Regions from separate parts of the Citrobacter europaeus genome, predicted to be linked through region 1. Evidence: predicted binding sites of a transcription regulator. Region 1 holds the regulator's gene; each other region holds the start of a gene.
What was found. Region 1 encodes PurR, which represses purine synthesis genes. Its sites were predicted from a motif close to CANGCAAACGTTTGCNTG; they were not measured.
Positions count from the first base shown of each region.

Region 2: a site for PurR is predicted at 2,024-2,041, ahead of raiA (ribosome-associated translation inhibitor RaiA). Genes of this name have one in related genera too.
Region 3: a site for PurR is predicted at 2,564-2,581, ahead of gltS (sodium/glutamate symporter). Genes of this name have one in related genera too.
Region 4: a site for PurR is predicted at 2,327-2,344, ahead of gcvT (glycine cleavage system aminomethyltransferase GcvT). Genes of this name have one in related genera too.

Region 1 is NZ_CP148084.1:2,417,697-2,422,102, reverse strand. Features, by position in the region: gene WHR59_RS11405 (MFS transporter) at 1-785, opposite strand, end outside; gene cydH (cytochrome bd-I accessory subunit CydH) at 961-1,050, opposite strand; gene purR (HTH-type transcriptional repressor PurR) at 1,348-2,373, shown strand; gene punR (DNA-binding transcriptional activator PunR) at 2,370-3,302, opposite strand; gene punC (purine nucleoside transporter PunC) at 3,416-4,406, shown strand, end outside.
Region 2 is NZ_CP148084.1:1,293,658-1,298,063, forward strand. Features, by position in the region: gene tyrA (bifunctional chorismate mutase/prephenate dehydrogenase) at 1-78, shown strand, start outside; gene pheA (bifunctional chorismate mutase/prephenate dehydratase) at 176-1,336, opposite strand; Phe leader region at 1,359-1,484, opposite strand; gene pheL (pheA operon leader peptide PheL) at 1,436-1,483, opposite strand; gene raiA (ribosome-associated translation inhibitor RaiA) at 1,587-1,925, opposite strand; gene bamD (outer membrane protein assembly factor BamD) at 2,195-2,932, opposite strand; gene rluD (23S rRNA pseudouridine(1911/1915/1917) synthase RluD) at 3,064-4,044, shown strand; gene yfiH (purine nucleoside phosphorylase YfiH) at 4,041-4,406, shown strand, end outside.
Region 3 is NZ_CP148084.1:92,323-96,728, forward strand. Features, by position in the region: gene WHR59_RS00450 (AsmA family protein) at 1-999, opposite strand, end outside; gene xanP (xanthine/proton symporter XanP) at 1,121-2,512, opposite strand; gene gltS (sodium/glutamate symporter) at 2,738-3,943, shown strand; gene recG (ATP-dependent DNA helicase RecG) at 3,986-4,406, opposite strand, start outside.
Region 4 is NZ_CP148084.1:856,025-860,430, forward strand. Features, by position in the region: gene ubiH (2-octaprenyl-6-methoxyphenyl hydroxylase) at 1-698, shown strand, start outside; gene ubiI (FAD-dependent 2-octaprenylphenol hydroxylase) at 780-1,982, shown strand; gene gcvT (glycine cleavage system aminomethyltransferase GcvT) at 2,435-3,529, shown strand; gene gcvH (glycine cleavage system protein GcvH) at 3,555-3,944, shown strand; gene gcvP (aminomethyl-transferring glycine dehydrogenase) at 4,122-4,406, shown strand, end outside.

The DNA.
Region 1 (4,406 bases):
TCAGCCAGTTTGCCGCCAAAGTAGTTACCGATCGAGAAGCCAACGCCTATCAGCACCAGCATACCGGTGACAAATGCCGGTGTGGCATGGGTGATAGTATGCAACACCGGTGAGATGTAGGTATAAAGCGTGAACATCGCCCCGGCGCCCAGAACGGTCGTCAGCAGTGCCGACAGCACCTGCGGGCGCATAAGTACCGCCAGTTCACTACGGACATCCGGGCGCTCTCCTGCCCCACCTTTGGGTAATGAGAAGAACAGGCTGACCATCGCGATGACCCCAAGACCCGCCGTTGCCATAAACGACATGCGCCAGCCGATGGTTTCACCAAGCCAGGTTGCCGCCGGAACTCCGCCAATATTGGCAATGGTTAACCCCATAAACATGGTTGCCACGGCGCTGGCCTGCTTATGTTTGGGTACCACGCTTGCAGCAACCACAGAGCCAAGACCAAAAAATGCCCCGTGATTCAGACTGGTCAAAATACGCGATAACATCAGCGTGGTGTAATCCGGTGAGATAGCCGAGAGCACGTTACCCAGCGTAAAAATCGCCATCAGGAATATCAACGCATTACGTCGCGCACGATGAGACAGCAATAATGTCATCAGCGGAGCGCCCACCATTACGCCAACCGCATACGCGCTGATCAACATGCCGGCCGCCGGAATCGAGACATCCACACCTTTGGCTATGACGGGCAATAATCCCATTGGCGAAAATTCGGTGGTACCAATGCCAAACGCGCCGATCGCCAGCGCCAGTAATGGATAATTGAGTTTCATATTGCGACTCCGTAACGTCGAGCCATGGCGCGACATAAAATAAGAGTCAAAAGCATGACATTGATCGCAAAATTAATAAAGTTAACAAAACTGCAAAAGACTTTTGCTTATTCGCAAACAATAGAGGGGAAAAGCCAGCGGAAAGGATGAGGGAGAATTAACTCCCTCGGGGAAATCAATGCAGCGCTGCGGTCAGGCCACTCGCGACGATCAAGCCCAGAACAATAATGGTAGTTACTAACGAAAATTTCAGATCGGTGCTCATCAAGTTTTCTCCTTTTTATTCCCACACAAAAAGTGATATTGCGCATTTTTACACACTTGAAAGCAAAAATCTCTCACGATTTATATTGATAACTGCTTTTAACTCTTCCCCTTTTCGTTAAGATCAGACAAAATTCCACGCTTACTTGATTAGCGTACCGGCCATTGACCCCTTCCTGACGTTCCGTGTCGTTTTCCCGGCGTGCCGCAACCCTTACGTTGCGCTAAGGGTGTGTTAAGGCAAACGTTTACCTGGAGTATTCTCAGGAGCTTAGGATATGGTCTGGAGTGAGATGTAATGGCAACAATTAAAGATGTAGCGAAGCGAGCAAACGTTTCCACTACAACCGTATCACACGTAATTAACAAAACACGCTTTGTCGCGGAAGAAACGCGTAATGCTGTCTGGGCGGCGATCAAAGAGCTGCACTATTCTCCGAGCGCAGTGGCACGCAGCCTGAAGGTGAATCACACCAAGTCTATTGGCTTGTTGGCCACCAGCAGCGAAGCGGCCTATTTCGCTGAAATTATCGAAGCCGTTGAGAAAAACTGTTTCCAGAAAGGCTATACCCTGATTCTGGGTAACGCATGGAACAGTCTCGAAAAACAGCAGGCCTATCTGTCGATGATGGCGCAAAAGCGCGTTGATGGTCTGCTGGTGATGTGTTCCGAGTATCCGGAGCCGCTGCTGACGATGCTCGAAGAGTATCGCCATATTCCGATGGTCGTCATGGACTGGGGCGAAGCAAAAGCCGACTTTACCGATACGGTCATTGATAACGCCTTCGAAGGCGGTTACATGGCAGGTCGGTATCTGGTAGAACGCGGTCATCGTGAGATTGGCGTGATCCCTGGCCCAATGGAACGTAACACCGGAGCCGGGCGTCTGGCAGGTTTTATGAAAGCGATGGAAGAAGCGCTGATTAAAGTGCCTGAAAACTGGATTGTGCAGGGCGATTTTGAACCTGAGTCCGGCTATCGCGCCATGCAGCAAATTTTGTCACAGTCGCATCGTCCGACCGCCGTCTTCTGTGGTGGCGATATTATGGCGATGGGTGCACTGTGCGCCGCTGACGAGATGGGACTGCGCGTACCGCAGGATGTCTCGCTCATCGGGTACGACAACGTGCGCAACGCCCGCTTCTTCACGCCGGCCCTGACGACTATTCACCAGCCGAAAGATTCGCTGGGTGAAACGGCCTTCAACATGTTGTTAGACCGTATCGTGAATAAGCGCGAAGAGTCACAATCTATCGAGGTGCATCCGCGTCTGGTAGAACGCCGCTCGGTTGCCGACGGCCCGTTCCGCGATTACCGCCGCTAAGCCTGTTGCGCGGGGGCCTCATCTGGCTCCCGCAGCCATTCCTTGTTCAACGTTTCACTATCCCCTAAATAATCCAGCAGCCAGCTCAATGCCGGCGACGTATCGTTCTGTTGCCATGTCAGGCAGCATGCGGCATCAGGAAATGGATTCTCCAACTGTAGCGCAACCCATTTGCCGCTATCGATCCACGGTTTGGCAAAATGCGTCGGTACCATGCCGACGCACAACCCTGCAGACAAACAGGTAGCGGAAGATTCCCAGTCTGGCACCACAACGCGCTTTTGGTTATCCAGCAGCCAGGTAATACGCTTTGGCAACGTACGGGAGGTATCTTCACGCACCAGTGACGGCCAGTTGCGCAACGTGTCATCACTCAGCGGCCCGGGCATTGACGCCAACGGATGATGGCTAGCCACCACGCAGCTCCAGCTCAGCATTCCCATGTCACGGAAGGTATAGCGGCCCCCCACCGGAATCGCCTGCGTGGCGCCGATTGCCAGTTCAACGCGCCCATCGGACAGCGCATCCCAGACGCCGTTAAAGACTTCCTGGAAAACCAACAGTTCCACATCGTCAAAATGACGATAGAAATCGACGATCATTTGTCGGGTACGATCTGGGCGGACAATGTTATCGACTGCGATCGCCAGTTGTCCGCGCCAGCCGTTGGCAATTTGCTGGCATTGCTGGCGAGTGATCTGCATTTTTTTGATAACAGAGCGGCCTTCTTTAAGAAACCATGCGCCAGCAGGCGTCAATTCCACATCCCGATGGCGCCGCTCAAAAAGCGGCACCGCCAGCCACTCTTCCAGTTGACGTACGGTGTAGCTTACCGCGGAGGGTACACGGTGCAACTCCTGGGCGGCAGAACTAAAGCTGCCGTTACGCGCAACGGCATCAACCACTTCAAGTGAATATTCCGACCACATATTCTGCCTGCAAAAAATTTGAAATCAGTAAGCAAATATTAGCGTTTCACAGCGAGAATTACACTCACTACACTCAGCGGCATTGTTCTATTGCTAAAAAAAGAGAAATGATGATGCAACCTGGGAAAGGGTTTTTAGTCTGGCTGGCAGGTCTTAGCGTGCTCGGCTTTCTGGCAACGGATATGTATCTGCCCGCCTTTGCCGCAATTCAGTCCGATTTGCAAACACCTGCATCTGCCGTCAGCGCCAGCCTTAGCTTGTTCTTAGCCGGTTTTGCCGTCGCGCAACTTTTGTGGGGGCCACTTTCCGACCACTACGGTCGCAAACCTATTTTGCTGCTGGGTTTATCTATCTTTGCACTGGGCAGTCTGGGCATGCTGTGGGTTGAAAACGCCACCGGCCTGCTGGTGCTGCGCTTTGTCCAGGCCGTTGGTGTTTGCGCTGCATCGGTTATCTGGCAGGCGTTGGTCACCGATTATTATCCTTCACAAAAAGTAAACCGCATCTTTGCCACCATTATGCCGCTGGTCGGATTATCTCCGGCATTAGCACCATTACTAGGCAGTTGGATCCTGGTACATTTTTCCTGGCAGGCCATTTTCGCCACCCTTTTTGCCATTACCCTAATTCTGATGCTTCCCGCACTGCGCTTAAAACCGACGGTTAAAGCACGCGACGACAGCCAGGACAAACCGACGTTCGCCACCTTGCTACGCTCGAAAACTTACCGCGGAAACGTGCTGATTTATGCCGCCTGTTCCGCAAGCTTTTTCGCATGGCTGACGGGTTCCCCGTTCATCCTCAGCGAAATGGGCTACAGTCCAGCGGTGATTGGCCTGAGCTATGTTCCGCAAACTATCGCTTTCTTAATCGGTGGTTACGGCTGCCGCGCTGCGCTGCAAAAATGGCAGGGCCGTCAACTGCTGCCCTGGTTACTCATTCTGTATGCCATCAGCGTTGTGGCCACCTGGGCAACCGGCTTTATTCATCATGTTGCGCTGGCTGAAATCCTGATCCCATTCTGTGTGATGGCGATCGCTAACGGGGCAATCTATCCTATCGTCGTCGCGCAAGCATTACGTCCTTTCCCACAAGCAACAGGAC
Region 2 (4,406 bases), 1.1 Mb from region 1:
TGGTTCGGCGATTATGCGAAACGCTTCCAGAGTGAAAGCCGTACTTTGTTGCGCCAGGCGAATGACAGTCGTCCTTAAGTAAGATATCGGATGGCGGCTTCGCCTTATCTGGCCTACAAAAGTCGCATGAATTGTAGGCCAGATAAGCGTAGCGCCATCCGGAAAATTAAGATTGTCAGCTCGGATCCACTGGCACCACGTTCTCGCTCGGATAGCAGCCCAGTACTTTCATCGAACGCGTAATCTCACCCAACTCCTTCAACGCTTTTTGCATCTGCGGGGATTCCAGGTTGGCCTGGATATCAAGATAAAACATCTCTTCCCACGGATTGCCGTGAATTGGGCGTGACTCCAGTTTAGTCATAATCAGATTATGGTTACGCAGTACCAGCAGCGCTTCAACCAGCGCACCGGCTTGTTGTCCTGTCGCCATCAGCAGCGTTGTTTTCGCCGGAACCTGGTCGGAAACATTGATTGCTTTGCGCGCCAGTACCACGAAGCGGGTGATGTTTTGCGTCTGGTTAGCTTCAATGTGTTCAAGCACCTGCAAACCATACAGTACGCCTCCGGCTTCGCTCCCCAGCGCCGCCACGCGGGGTGAGTTAGCCTGCGCAACTTTTTCCATCGCCGCAGAGGTGCTTTCGGTGTACTCAATCTTCCAGTGTGGGTAACGACCGAGGAACTTACTGCACTGCTGGAACGGCTGCGGATGGCTATATACCGTTTCAATGGTCTCGAGATCCGTCGTGCCAGACACCAGGACACAGTGGTCTATCGTAATGGTCATTTCGCCAACGATAGACAGGCTGGTGTGCTGTAGCAGGTCGTAAACGTCGTTAATCCCACCGGAACTGGTGTTTTCAATCGGAACCACTGCGTAGTCAGCTTGTCCGGTTTCAACCTGATTAAAGATATCGGCAAATTTCGCGCAGCCGCTTTCAATAAATTGCTCAAAATGACGGGCAGCATACTGACGTGCGGCGAGATGGGAATATGACCCTTTTGGTCCTAGGAAAGCTACGCGCGCCGAGTGCGGGTTAATTTTGTTCAGATGCTGCTGCAGCAGTGCCTGTTGAGTCAGGACGGAGTCTTCGATGATGAGCTGGAACAGGCGAGTAATGTAGTGAGCATCGAGATGATGTGCTTTGCCAAGCTGAATGAGTCGGTCCAACAGATCACGTTCACGGTCGATATCACGAACCGGACGATGAGAAAGCAGTTTAGCTTTGCCAACTTCTACGGCCAGTCCACGTCGCTCAGCCAGCAGGGCCAGTAATTTTTCATCCAGCGTGCTGATCTTATCGCGCAGCGCCAGCAATGGGTTTTCCGATGTCATAGTGTTGCCTTTCTTGTTATCAATAAAAAAGGCCCCCCGTTGTGGGAGGCCTTATTGTTCGTCTTCGCATTCTTTATCACACGACGAAACGCCTCCCATTCAGGGGAAGGTAAAAAAGAATGCGAAGAAGAACGGGATAAGTTTCATGTAATTTTCCTTTGGCTACGTCAGTAAAGTACCCGTACTGTTTTCACCCTGTCAACAAAAAACGCGCCCGAAGGCGCGTTGGCGATACACTCAATGTAAGGGACTACTCTTCTTCTGCTTCGACGAAGTTGGCGTCTTTGACTGAAGTTGTGGCACGACGGGCTTCGCCTTTGTGCTGCACTTTATTGAGCTGCCGTTCCAGCTTGTTGATCAAATCGTTAATTGCGGTGTACATATCCTCGTGTTTTGCGCTGGCGACCAGATGTCCGTTCGGTGTATTGATGGTGGCATCAGCAATGAAACCCTGTGGCTCCTTAGACAGAATGATATGTGGATTAATCAGATGAGTTTGCCATTTTTCTAGTTTGGCGAGACGGTCTGCGACATGCTGGCGAATTGCCGGAGTAATTTCCATTTGTTTACTGGTAATGTTCATTGTCATAAATTTTACCTCTTGTCTTTCCCGTCTTGGTGATTCCAGCATACCGTTCCTAATGTCAAAATGTGTGATCTAAATCACATTATTTTGTCGCTTTTTGTCAAGAAAACCTTTTTGTGAGGCATAGCAGGAACAAGCGATTTTTTACTTGAGGAATACCTGAAAGCAGGCCATATTTGATGAGATGCGTCGAAGCTAAACCGCTTCAGTGATGACGTTAATGGATAAAAAAACGGCAGCCGTTGGGCTGCCGTTTTGCATTCTGAGGTAAATCAGGTGTTGCTGCTGTTGGCGGCAATAATTTTTGCTACTTTTTCTGCCTGCGCATTCATCTGCATCTGGCGATAAGCGTTTTCCATCAACGGCAGAGCATTACGTGTTGCCTGAGTATCAGGGAAGTCACGCAGCATGCCTTCCACACGGTTTACCACGGCAACCCATGCACCGCGGGCAGTGTAATATTCCGCAACGGAATATTCATACTTAGCCAGACGATCTTTCAGGAACACCAGACGTTTAGTGGCGTCAGTGGTGTACTGGCTGTTCGGATAGCCACGTACCAGCTTGGAAAAGTCATTAAACGCAGCTCGGGCATGTTGCGGATCGCGATCGCTGCGATCAACACCAAAGAATCCTTGCAGTGCGCTATCATCCAACGCCATATTGGTCAGGCCACGCATATACATGACATAATCAATGTTAGGGTGTGTCGGGTTAAGACGGATAAAACGATCGATGGCAGCCTGAGCAAGTGGCAGATCGGCGTTTTTGTAGTAGGCGTAGATGAGATCTAATTGCACCTGCTGAGAATACGGTCCAAATGGATAACGGTTATCCAACGCTTCCAATTGCGTTATTGCCTGTTTCCAGTTACCGTCCTGCAGCTTTTGCTGAGCAGTCGCGTAGATTTCATTTGGCGGATTATCGGGCACCTCTTCCTTTGAACCAGAGCAACCCGCCAAAAACAGGCTCAACGTGGCTGCTGCCACCAGATATTTCATGCGCGTCATGACGTTTTGACTTTCCTCAAAATGTTTTACGGGAGATTCTCTGTTCCTGCTCCCGGTTAAGACCAGCTACAATAGCACACTATATTAAACGGCAAAGCCGTAAAACCCAACGTTAAACGAAGAAGCAGTTTATGGCACAACGAGTAGAACTCACCGCAACAGTCTCCGAAAATCAGCTCGGTCAACGCTTAGATCAGGCTTTGGCCGAATTGTTCCCTGATTATTCGCGATCGCGCATAAAAGAATGGATCCTCGACCAGCGCGTACTGGTAAATGGCAATCTTTGCGATAAACCGAAAGAAAAAGTGTTGGGCGGAGAGCGCGTCTCCATCAATGCAGAAATTGATGAAGAGGTTCGTTTTGAGCCTCAGGATATCCCACTGGATATCGTTTATGAAGATGACGATATTCTTGTCATCAACAAACCCCGTGACCTCGTAGTGCATCCGGGCGCCGGGAATCCTGATGGTACGGTATTGAATGCGTTGCTGCATTACTATCCGCCAATCGCGGATGTTCCTCGTGCGGGTATCGTACATCGCCTGGATAAAGACACGACCGGATTAATGGTGGTGGCAAAGACCGTTCCGGCGCAAACACGTCTGGTGGAGTCGCTGCAGCTGCGTGAAATCACTCGTGAGTACGAAGCCGTGGCGATTGGTCACATGACGGCAGGCGGAACCGTTGAGGAACCGATTAGCCGTCACCCGACCAAACGTACGCACATGGCGGTGCATCCAATGGGTAAACCGGCGGTGACGCACTATCGCATTATGGAACACTTCCGTGTGCACACGCGTCTGCGGTTGCGTCTGGAAACCGGACGTACGCACCAGATCCGCGTGCATATGGCGCATATCACCCATCCGCTGGTAGGCGATCAGGTCTACGGCGGCCGTCCGCGTCCACCGAAAGGCGCTTCAGACGAATTTATCTCCGTGCTGCGTAAATTTGACCGCCAGGCGCTGCACGCGACTATGCTGCGCCTGTATCACCCAATTTCCGGTATCGAAATGGAATGGCACGCGCCTATACCACAAGATATGGTGCAATTGATTGCAGTGATGCGCGCTGATTTCGAAGAACATAAGGATGATATTGCCTGGCTATGAGTAAGCTAATTGTCCCGCAGTGGCCGATACCGCAAGGTGTTGCGGCGTGTAGTTCTACCCGTATTGGCGGTGTCAGTATGCCGCCTTACGATTCGCTGAATCTGGGCGCCCATTGCGGCGATAACCCGGAGCATGTTGAAGAGAACCGCAAACGACTGTTTGCTGCGGGCAATCTGCCGTCAAAGTCTGTCTGGCTGGAGCAGGTCCACGGTAAGGATGTACTGAAACTGACCGGCGGGCCTTACGCCTCCAAACGTGCTGATGCTTCATACAGCAACACGCCGGGCACCGTTTGTGCGGTGATGACGGCCGATTGTCTGCCGGTGCTGTTTTGTAATCGCGCGGGAACGGAAGTCGCGGCG
Region 3 (4,406 bases), 2.3 Mb from region 1:
GCCTTCCCAGCGGGTGGTGAACTGGCGCAGAGCAATACCCTGTGGTGAGAACTCGGCGTTCAGGATTGGATCGAAGAAGTGCAGAGAGCCGTAAATAAACTCGCTGGCATTCATCGACAGTTTGCCTTCCTGGGTTTGCCAGTCGTCCTTACTGAAGGTCATGTTGCGCAAGCTCAGGTCGAGATCCGTCACCGCCCAGTCGGGGCCTTGCAAACGGGCATCTGTTACCTCCAGACGACCAATTTGCAGGGAAGGAATCGTGCTTAACGGAGCAAAAAACTCGGCCAGCGATTTGTCGCTTTGCAGCCGGATATCGTTCAGGCGCAGATTCTCCACTACCCAACTACCGTCGGCATTGCGCTGCGCCACGCCGGTTAATGCCCCACGCGCCACGTCTGCGCCAATATTGCTAAGCGTCACCCGGTCATGGTCGATGCTGCCTTCAATCAATACGTTAGTGGTCGGGACATCGTTGAGCGTCAACGAACTGGCGCTGAGCTGAATTTGCGCTTTACTCCCGAGAATTTTACCCGCCTCAGGGCTCCAGGGAATGACGCCGCCGTTAACACGCTGCGCGCTCAGGGTCCACTCGCTACCGGGGCTGTTAAGGGCCATATCCTGCAACTGCAGGCGATCGGCCTGGAACGGCAGCGGCGCGGTTTGCTGCGACAAATTCAGCGTGCCGTTTTGCAACAAAATGGTGTCGACATGTAGCGGGTCGGTGATTTGGCGGCTGCTCAGTCCAATATCGACCGTTTTGGCGACCAGCGTCGCGGGCTGACCATCCCGGCCAAAGGTGACGTTTTCCAGCAGAATATGGGAAGGGGAAGAAAATCGGTGATCGATGGCATCAAAGGCCAGATGGTAGCTGCTGTTCTCCGAGACCCAGGCGCTGACATGCTCTGCGCCCCAGCGGGTTTGCAGTAGAAAATAAAGGCCGAGGATCGCCACTGCAAGGGCGATCAGCACGTAAAGAAGCAGCTTTCCAATAAATTTCATGGTCTTCCATCCCGCGAAGTGCACATAGTCAAGTTATGCACGATTTAGGCGCAATGCTCAAGGCGGGAATGGTGAAAGAGCGTTACAGCGGCGTTGATTCAGAATCAACGCCGCATTTTGCTTATTGCTTCTCTGGCGGGAATACCAGGTTCAGAACGATAGCGGTGATACCGCCTGCGGCAATGCCGGAAGAGAGCAGGTTTTTCACCCAGTCCGGAGCGAACTGCAGGATCAGCGGCTGCTGGGAAACGCCCAGGCCGACGGCCAGCGACAGGGCGATAATCAGAATCGCACGGCGGTTCAGTGGCTCGCGGGACACGATACGCACGCCGGATGCCGCGATCGTACCGAACATCACCAGCGTTGCGCCGCCGAGTACCGGCTCAGGAATATGCTGTACAAAACCGCTGACCGCCGGGAACAAACCCAGCGCGATCAGCATCAGCGCCACCACAAAACCGACATAGCGACTGGCAACGCCTGTTAATTGAATAACCCCGTTGTTCTGGCCAAAACAGGAGTTAGGAAAGGTGTTGAACACGGCGGAAACAAACGAGTTCAGGCCATTCGCCAGCACGCCGCCTTTCAGGCGTTTCATGTACAGCGGACCAGAAACCGGCTGCTCGGAGACGTCGGAGGTGGCCGTAATATCACCGATGGTTTCCAGCGAGGTGATCATAAAGACCAGCATCAGCGGCAGCAGTAAACTCCAGTCGATACCCAGGCCATAATACAGCGGCGTTGGCACCATCAGCAGATCCTGGCTTACCGGCGCGGTATTTTGCGGCAGCATGTCCATAAACCAGGCCAGCAGGTAACCCGCCGCCATTGCAATCACCAGTGACGCAACGCGCAGGTACGGGTTGCGCTGGCGGTTAAGCAGAATAATTAGCGCCAGCACGACGCCTGCCAACAGTAAATTCTTCGGTGCGCCAAAGGTGTTGTCGCTCATTGCGGCATAGCCGCCGCCAATCGACGTCAGACCGACCTGAATCAGCGACAGGCCGATAATCATCACCACCACGCCTGAGACCAGCGGGGTAATGATACGACGCGCCAGATGCAGTACGCGTGAAATAACCATCTCAGTGCAGCTGGCCAGCATCAGCGTACCGAACAACGCCGCCATCATGGTTGGGACATCTGCGCCACCGGTTTTTAGCGCTGTACCGCCCATAATCAGTGGCGCAACAAAGTTAAAGCTGGTGCCCTGAATGGATAACAGCCCTGAGCCGACCGGGCCCCAGGCTTTGATCTGAATGATAGAAGCTACGCCGGAAGCGAACAGCGACATACTGATAATGTGTTGAGTATCCTGAGCCGGTAAGCCGAGCGCCTGGCAAATTAACAGAGCAGGAGTGATTACCGCGACGAACATGGCCAGCAGGTGCTGGCAGGCGGCAAACAGGGTCTGGGCTAGCGGGGGGCGATCTTCAAGACGGTAAATCAGTTCACTGTTGTGAGTCTGCGCAACCGGTTGCGCATTTGTTGACTCTACGGCGTTAACGGACATCAGAGGCAATCCCATGGTGGAAAAGCGGTGATTTTATCTGACCAGGGCAGAAATGCAAACGTTTGCTACCAGGTATTCTTAATATTTAAAACGGATAAACATACATTTTTATATAACTTTTCATGATTTTCTGCTTAAAATCCACCCCGAAAACTCAATAAGAGCTAAAAATCGGTCTGGAATGCATCGTGCGTGATTGTGCTAAACGCACTAATGGAGCTGTAAATGTTTTATCTCGATACGTTATCAACGCTGGTTGCGGCAACCCTTGTATTGCTGCTGGGACGTAAGCTCGTCCAGTCTGTTTCCTTCCTGAAAAAATACACCATTCCCGAACCTGTAGCGGGCGGATTGCTGGTAGCGATTGCGCTGCTGATACTGAAAAAAAGTATGGGTTGGGAAGTGAACTTCGACATGACCCTGCGCGACCCACTGATGCTGGCCTTCTTCGCCACCATTGGCCTGAATGCCAATATCGCCAGTCTGCGTGCTGGTGGCCGTGTGGTGGGAATCTTTCTGATTGTGGTTGTTGGCCTGCTGCTGATGCAAAACGCCATCGGTATTGGTATGGCGACCCTGCTGGGCCTGGATCCGCTGATGGGGCTGATTGCTGGTTCAATAACCCTCTCTGGCGGACACGGAACCGGGGCCGCATGGAGCAAGCTGTTTATTGAACGTTATGGCTTCACCAATGCAACTGAAGTGGCGATGGCTTGCGCAACGTTTGGCCTGGTTCTGGGCGGATTGATTGGCGGTCCGGTGGCGCGCTATCTGGTCAAACACTCCACCACGCCTGACGGCATGCCTGACGATCAGGCCGTGCCGACCGCGTTTGAAAAGCCGGACGTCGGGCGCATGATCACCTCGTTGGTGCTGATTGAAACCATCGCGCTGATCGCTATCTGTCTGACGGTGGGTAAAATCGTTGCGCAAATGCTGGTGGGAACGGTGCTGGAACTGCCGACCTTCGTTTGCGTGCTGTTTGTTGGCGTGATCCTCAGTAACGGCCTGGCGCTACTGGGCTTTTATCGGGTATTTGAGCGCGCGGTTTCGGTGCTGGGTAACGTCAGTCTGTCGCTTTTCCTGGCGATGGCGCTGATGAGCCTGAAGCTGTGGGAGCTGGCTTCTCTGGCTCTGCCGATGCTGGCAATCCTGGTCGTGCAGACCATTTTCATGGCGCTGTACGCGATATTCGTCACCTGGCGCATGATGGGTAAGAACTACGATGCCGCCGTGCTGGCAGCCGGACATTGCGGTTTTGGCCTCGGCGCGACGCCGACGGCGATTGCCAACATGCAGGCGATTACCGAACGTTTTGGGCCGTCCCATATGGCGTTTCTGGTGGTGCCGATGGTGGGGGCGTTCTTTATCGATATCGTCAACGCGCTGGTGATTAAGCTGTATCTGCTGTTGCCGATTTTCGCGCAATAAAGGCTGTGCGGCGGAGTCACATCCGCCGCCGCTAAGAATCAACTATGCGTTGGAGTAGCGTTCGGTTTCCGGCATCCAGCGCTCGATTAGCGCCACAGCCTGTTGCGGGTAACGTTCATGAATATGGCGGGCAATACGCTGAACTTCCGGGATAATCGCTTGATCACGCAGTAAGTCCGCAACTTTGAATTCCGCCGTTCCGGTCTGGCGTGTACCCAACAGCTCGCCGGGGCCGCGAATCTCTAAATCTTTTTGCGCAATGACGAATCCGTCGTTGCTATCTCGCAGAACCTGCAGGCGTTGTTGTGCAGTTTTTGACAGCGGTGATTTATAGAGCAGGACGCAATGGGAGGCCACCGCGCCTCGACCTACGCGACCACGTAGCTGGTGCAACTGCGCCAGGCCCAGGCGCTCCGGGTTTTCAATAATCATCAGGCTGGCATTGGGTACGTCCACGCCCACT
Region 4 (4,406 bases), 1.6 Mb from region 1:
CTGACGGTACACGTTCCGCGCTGGCTACCGCCTGCGGCGTTGACTGGCAGCAGCAGCCCTATGAACAACTGGCAGTAATTGCCAACGTCACGACTTCTGTTGCGCATGACGGGCGGGCGTTTGAACGCTTCACGCAATATGGTCCGCTGGCAATGTTGCCGATGTCTGATGGCCGCTGTTCGCTGGTGTGGTGCCATCCGCTGGAACGGCGTGATGAGTTAATGGCCTGGTCCGACGAACGGTTTTGCCGTGAACTGCAAACCGCGTTTGGCTGGCGGCTGGGGCGTATTACTCAGGCAGGTAAACGCAACGCCTATCCGCTTTCGTTAACTTCGGCGCAAAAAGCGATTACCCATCGTACCGTGCTGGTTGGGAACGCAGCCCAGACGCTGCATCCTATTGCCGGACAAGGTTTTAACCTTGGTCTGCGTGACGTAATGAGCCTGGCTGAGACGTTGACGCAGGCGCAAAACAACGCGGAAGATATCGGTGATTATGCGGTGCTGGCACGCTATCAGCAGCGTCGCGAACGCGATCGCGAGACGACGATTGGTGTGACCAACAATTTAGTGTATTTGTTTGCCAATCGCTGGGCTCCGCTGGTTGTTGGGCGCAACGTCGGGCTGATGGCGATGGAATTATTCACACCCGCGCGCGATGCGTTGGCGGAGCGGACCCTGGGTTGGGTCGCGCGATAAATATGGCCAGTAGACCGGATGGCGGCGTAAACGCCTTATCCGGCCTACGGTTTTGATTGTTCCGGTTTCCAGGAGTAAACAGTGCAAAGTGTTGATGTAGCAATTGTTGGTGGCGGCATGGTAGGACTGGCGGTTGCCTGCGGCTTGCAGGGCAGCGGGTTGCGCGTTGCTGTATTAGAACAACATGTTCCACAGCCGTTGACGGCGGATGCACCTCCTCAGCTTCGCGTTTCGGCCATTAATGCCGCCAGCGAAAAACTGCTTACCCGTCTTGGCGTCTGGTCCGACATTGTTGCCCGTCGCGCTTGCTGCTACCACGGCATGGAAGTCTGGGACAAAGACAGCTTTGGCCGTATTGCGTTTGATGACCAAAGCATGGGCTACAGCCATTTGGGTCACATCGTTGAAAACTCAGAGATTCATTATGCGCTGTGGCAAAAGGCGCAGCGTTCAGCGGATATTACGCTGATGGCGCCCGCCGAATTACAGCAGGTGGCCTGGGGGGAGAACGAGGCATTTCTGACTCTCAAAGATGGCGCAATGCTGACGGCGCGTCTGGTCGTCGGTGCCGATGGTGCTAACTCCTGGATGCGCAATAAAGCTGACATTCCGCTCACCTTCTGGGATTACCGCCATCATGCGCTGGTGGCGACTATCCGTACGCAGGAAGCGCACGGCGCGATTGCCCGTCAGGCGTTTCACGGCGAGGGGATCCTGGCATTCCTGCCGCTCAGCGATCCGCACCTGTGTTCTATCGTCTGGTCGCTCTCGCCGCAGGAAGCAGAACGTATGCAGCAGGCAAGCGTTGATGAGTTTAATCAGGCGCTGAATATTGCTTTTGATAATCGTCTGGGGCTGTGCAGCCTTGAAAGCGAACGTCAGGCGTTTCCGCTGACGGGACGCTATGCCCGTCAGTTCGCCGCCCATCGTCTGGCGCTGGTGGGGGATGCGGCGCATACTATCCACCCGCTGGCGGGTCAGGGGGTTAACCTTGGCTTTATGGATGCGGCGGAGCTGATCGATGAACTTAAGCGGCTACAACGTCAGGGTAAAGATATTGGTCAGTATCTCTATTTACGCCGCTACGAGCGCAGCCGTAAGCACAGCGCAGCAATGATGCTGGCCGGAATGCAGGGCTTTCGTGAGCTGTTTGCCGGCGAGAATCCGGCGAAAAAACTGCTGCGTGATATTGGGCTGAAACTGGCCGATACCCTGCCTGGTGTAAAACCACAGCTCATCCGTCAGGCGATGGGACTGAACGATCTTCCCGAGTGGCTACGCTAGCGTCCGTAAGGACAATCTTAAGAGTTTGAGACCCGTCACACTTTCCTCTCCCGGCCTGCGCGCCGGGGCACTTCTCTCATTTGAAATAATCTAATTCCACGCCTTTTTTCGCATTAGTTTTTTTAATATTACGTTTTTTTCATAACGCCATTTTTGACATTTTTTCCACATTTAATGTGGATTGGTGCGGTAAATTCGCGTTTATCTTTGATTGTTATTCTGGTTAATCGCTATATCTCTGGAATTTTATTCTGCTGGCGATCTGGCCGTTTTTGGCCATAAGCTAATGTGATGGTTAATTTTGACTTATGGTTTAGCGCCTGTTTCGGTGGTAAGTTCAGGACAAAGAGAACGTTTGCGTCGTAGCCCCTGGAGCGGCTGCGGTGCTGGGTTTCGTGGCGAAAATTTCACCGCGAAAGAGTTGGTAGCCCCGCTTATTCAACGAGGAAAAGATGGCTCAACAGACTCCTTTGTACGAACAACACACGCTATGTGGCGCGCGCATGGTAGATTTCCATGGCTGGATGATGCCACTGCATTACGGTTCTCAGCTTGATGAACACCATGCTGTTCGCACCGATGCCGGAATGTTTGATGTGTCGCATATGACCATCGTCGACCTGCGCGGTAGCCGCACCCGGGAGTTCTTGCGTTATCTGCTGGCAAACGACGTCGCGAAGCTAACGAAGACGGGTAAAGCCCTCTACTCCGGGATGCTCAACGCTTCGGGCGGCGTGATAGATGACCTGATTGTCTATTACTTCACTGAAGACTTCTTCCGCCTCGTTGTAAACTCCGCCACCCGCGAAAAAGACCTCTCCTGGATTACCCAACACGCTGAACCTTATGCTATCGACATCACCGTTCGTGACGACCTGTCGCTGATTGCGGTGCAGGGGCCTAATGCGCAGGAAAAAGCAGCTACGTTGTTTACTGACGAGCAGCGCCAGGCGGTAGAAGGCATGAAGCCGTTCTTTGGCGTTCAGGCGGGTGATTTATTTATCGCAACTACCGGTTATACCGGCGAAGCTGGCTATGAAATTGCCATGCCGAATGAAAAGGCGGCAGATTTCTGGCGTGCGCTGGTACAAGCAGGTGTCAAACCTTGCGGTCTCGGCGCGCGCGACACGCTGCGTCTGGAAGCCGGTATGAACCTGTACGGGCAGGAGATGGACGAAGGAATTTCACCGCTGGCGGCCAATATGGGGTGGACCATCGCATGGGAACCGGCTGACCGCGACTTTATCGGTCGTGAAGCGCTGGAAATGCAGCGTGAAAAAGGTCATGAACAGCTGGTCGGGCTGGTGATGACCGAGAAAGGTGTGCTACGTAATGAACTGCCGGTGCGTTTCACCGATGCTTCGGGCAACCAGCAGGAAGGCATTATCACCAGCGGGACATTCTCCCCAACCCTGGGTTACAGCATCGCGTTGGCGCGTGTACCTGCGGGTATCGGTGAGACCGCAATCGTACAGATCCGTAACCGTGAAATGCCGGTAAAAGTGACTAAACCTGTTTTTGTGCGTAACGGCAAAGCCGTCGCGTAATTCATCCTTTTTTGGAGATTGATTGATGAGCAACGTACCTGCAGAACTGAAATACAGCAAAGAACACGAATGGCTGCGCAAAGAAGCTGATGGCTCTTACACCGTGGGTATCACCGAACACGCTCAGGAGCTGTTAGGTGACATGGTTTTCGTTGATCTGCCCGAAGTTGGCGCTACCGTTAGCGCGGGCGATGACTGCGCCGTTGCGGAGTCCGTAAAAGCGGCATCCGATATCTATGCGCCAGTAGGCGGTGAGATTGTTGCGGTTAACGACGCGCTCAGCGACTCCCCGGAACTGGTCAACAGCGAGCCGTATGCGGGTGGCTGGATCTTTAAAATCAAAGCCAGTGATGAAAGCGAAATTGAATCGCTGTTGGATGCGACCGCATACGAAGCATTGTTAGAAGACGAATAAATACGCTTCATTCTTCACGTTGCAGGTGTGTTGGCTTCCTCGCCCACCCCAGTCACTTACTTATGTAAGCTCCTGGGGATGCGCTGCGTCGCCGCCGTCCTGCAACGCGAATTATTTTGCGTATTCAGGTAAGTAGAGACACCTACGATTCACTGCACGTTTCAGGAACCATCGCCCATGACACAGACGTTAAGCCAGCTTGAAAACAGCGGCGCTTTCATTGAACGCCACATCGGACCGGACGCCGCGCAGCAGCAAGAGATGCTGAATGCGGTTGGCGCCGAGTCGTTAAACGCGCTGATCGGCCAGATTGTGCCGAAAGACATTCAGCTCGCAACCCCGCCGCAGGTTGGCGAGGCGGCGACCGAATACGCTGCGCTGGCTGAATTAAAAGCCATCGCCGGGCGTAACAAGCGCTTCACGTCCTACATTGGCATGGGCTACACCGCCGTGCAGTTGCCA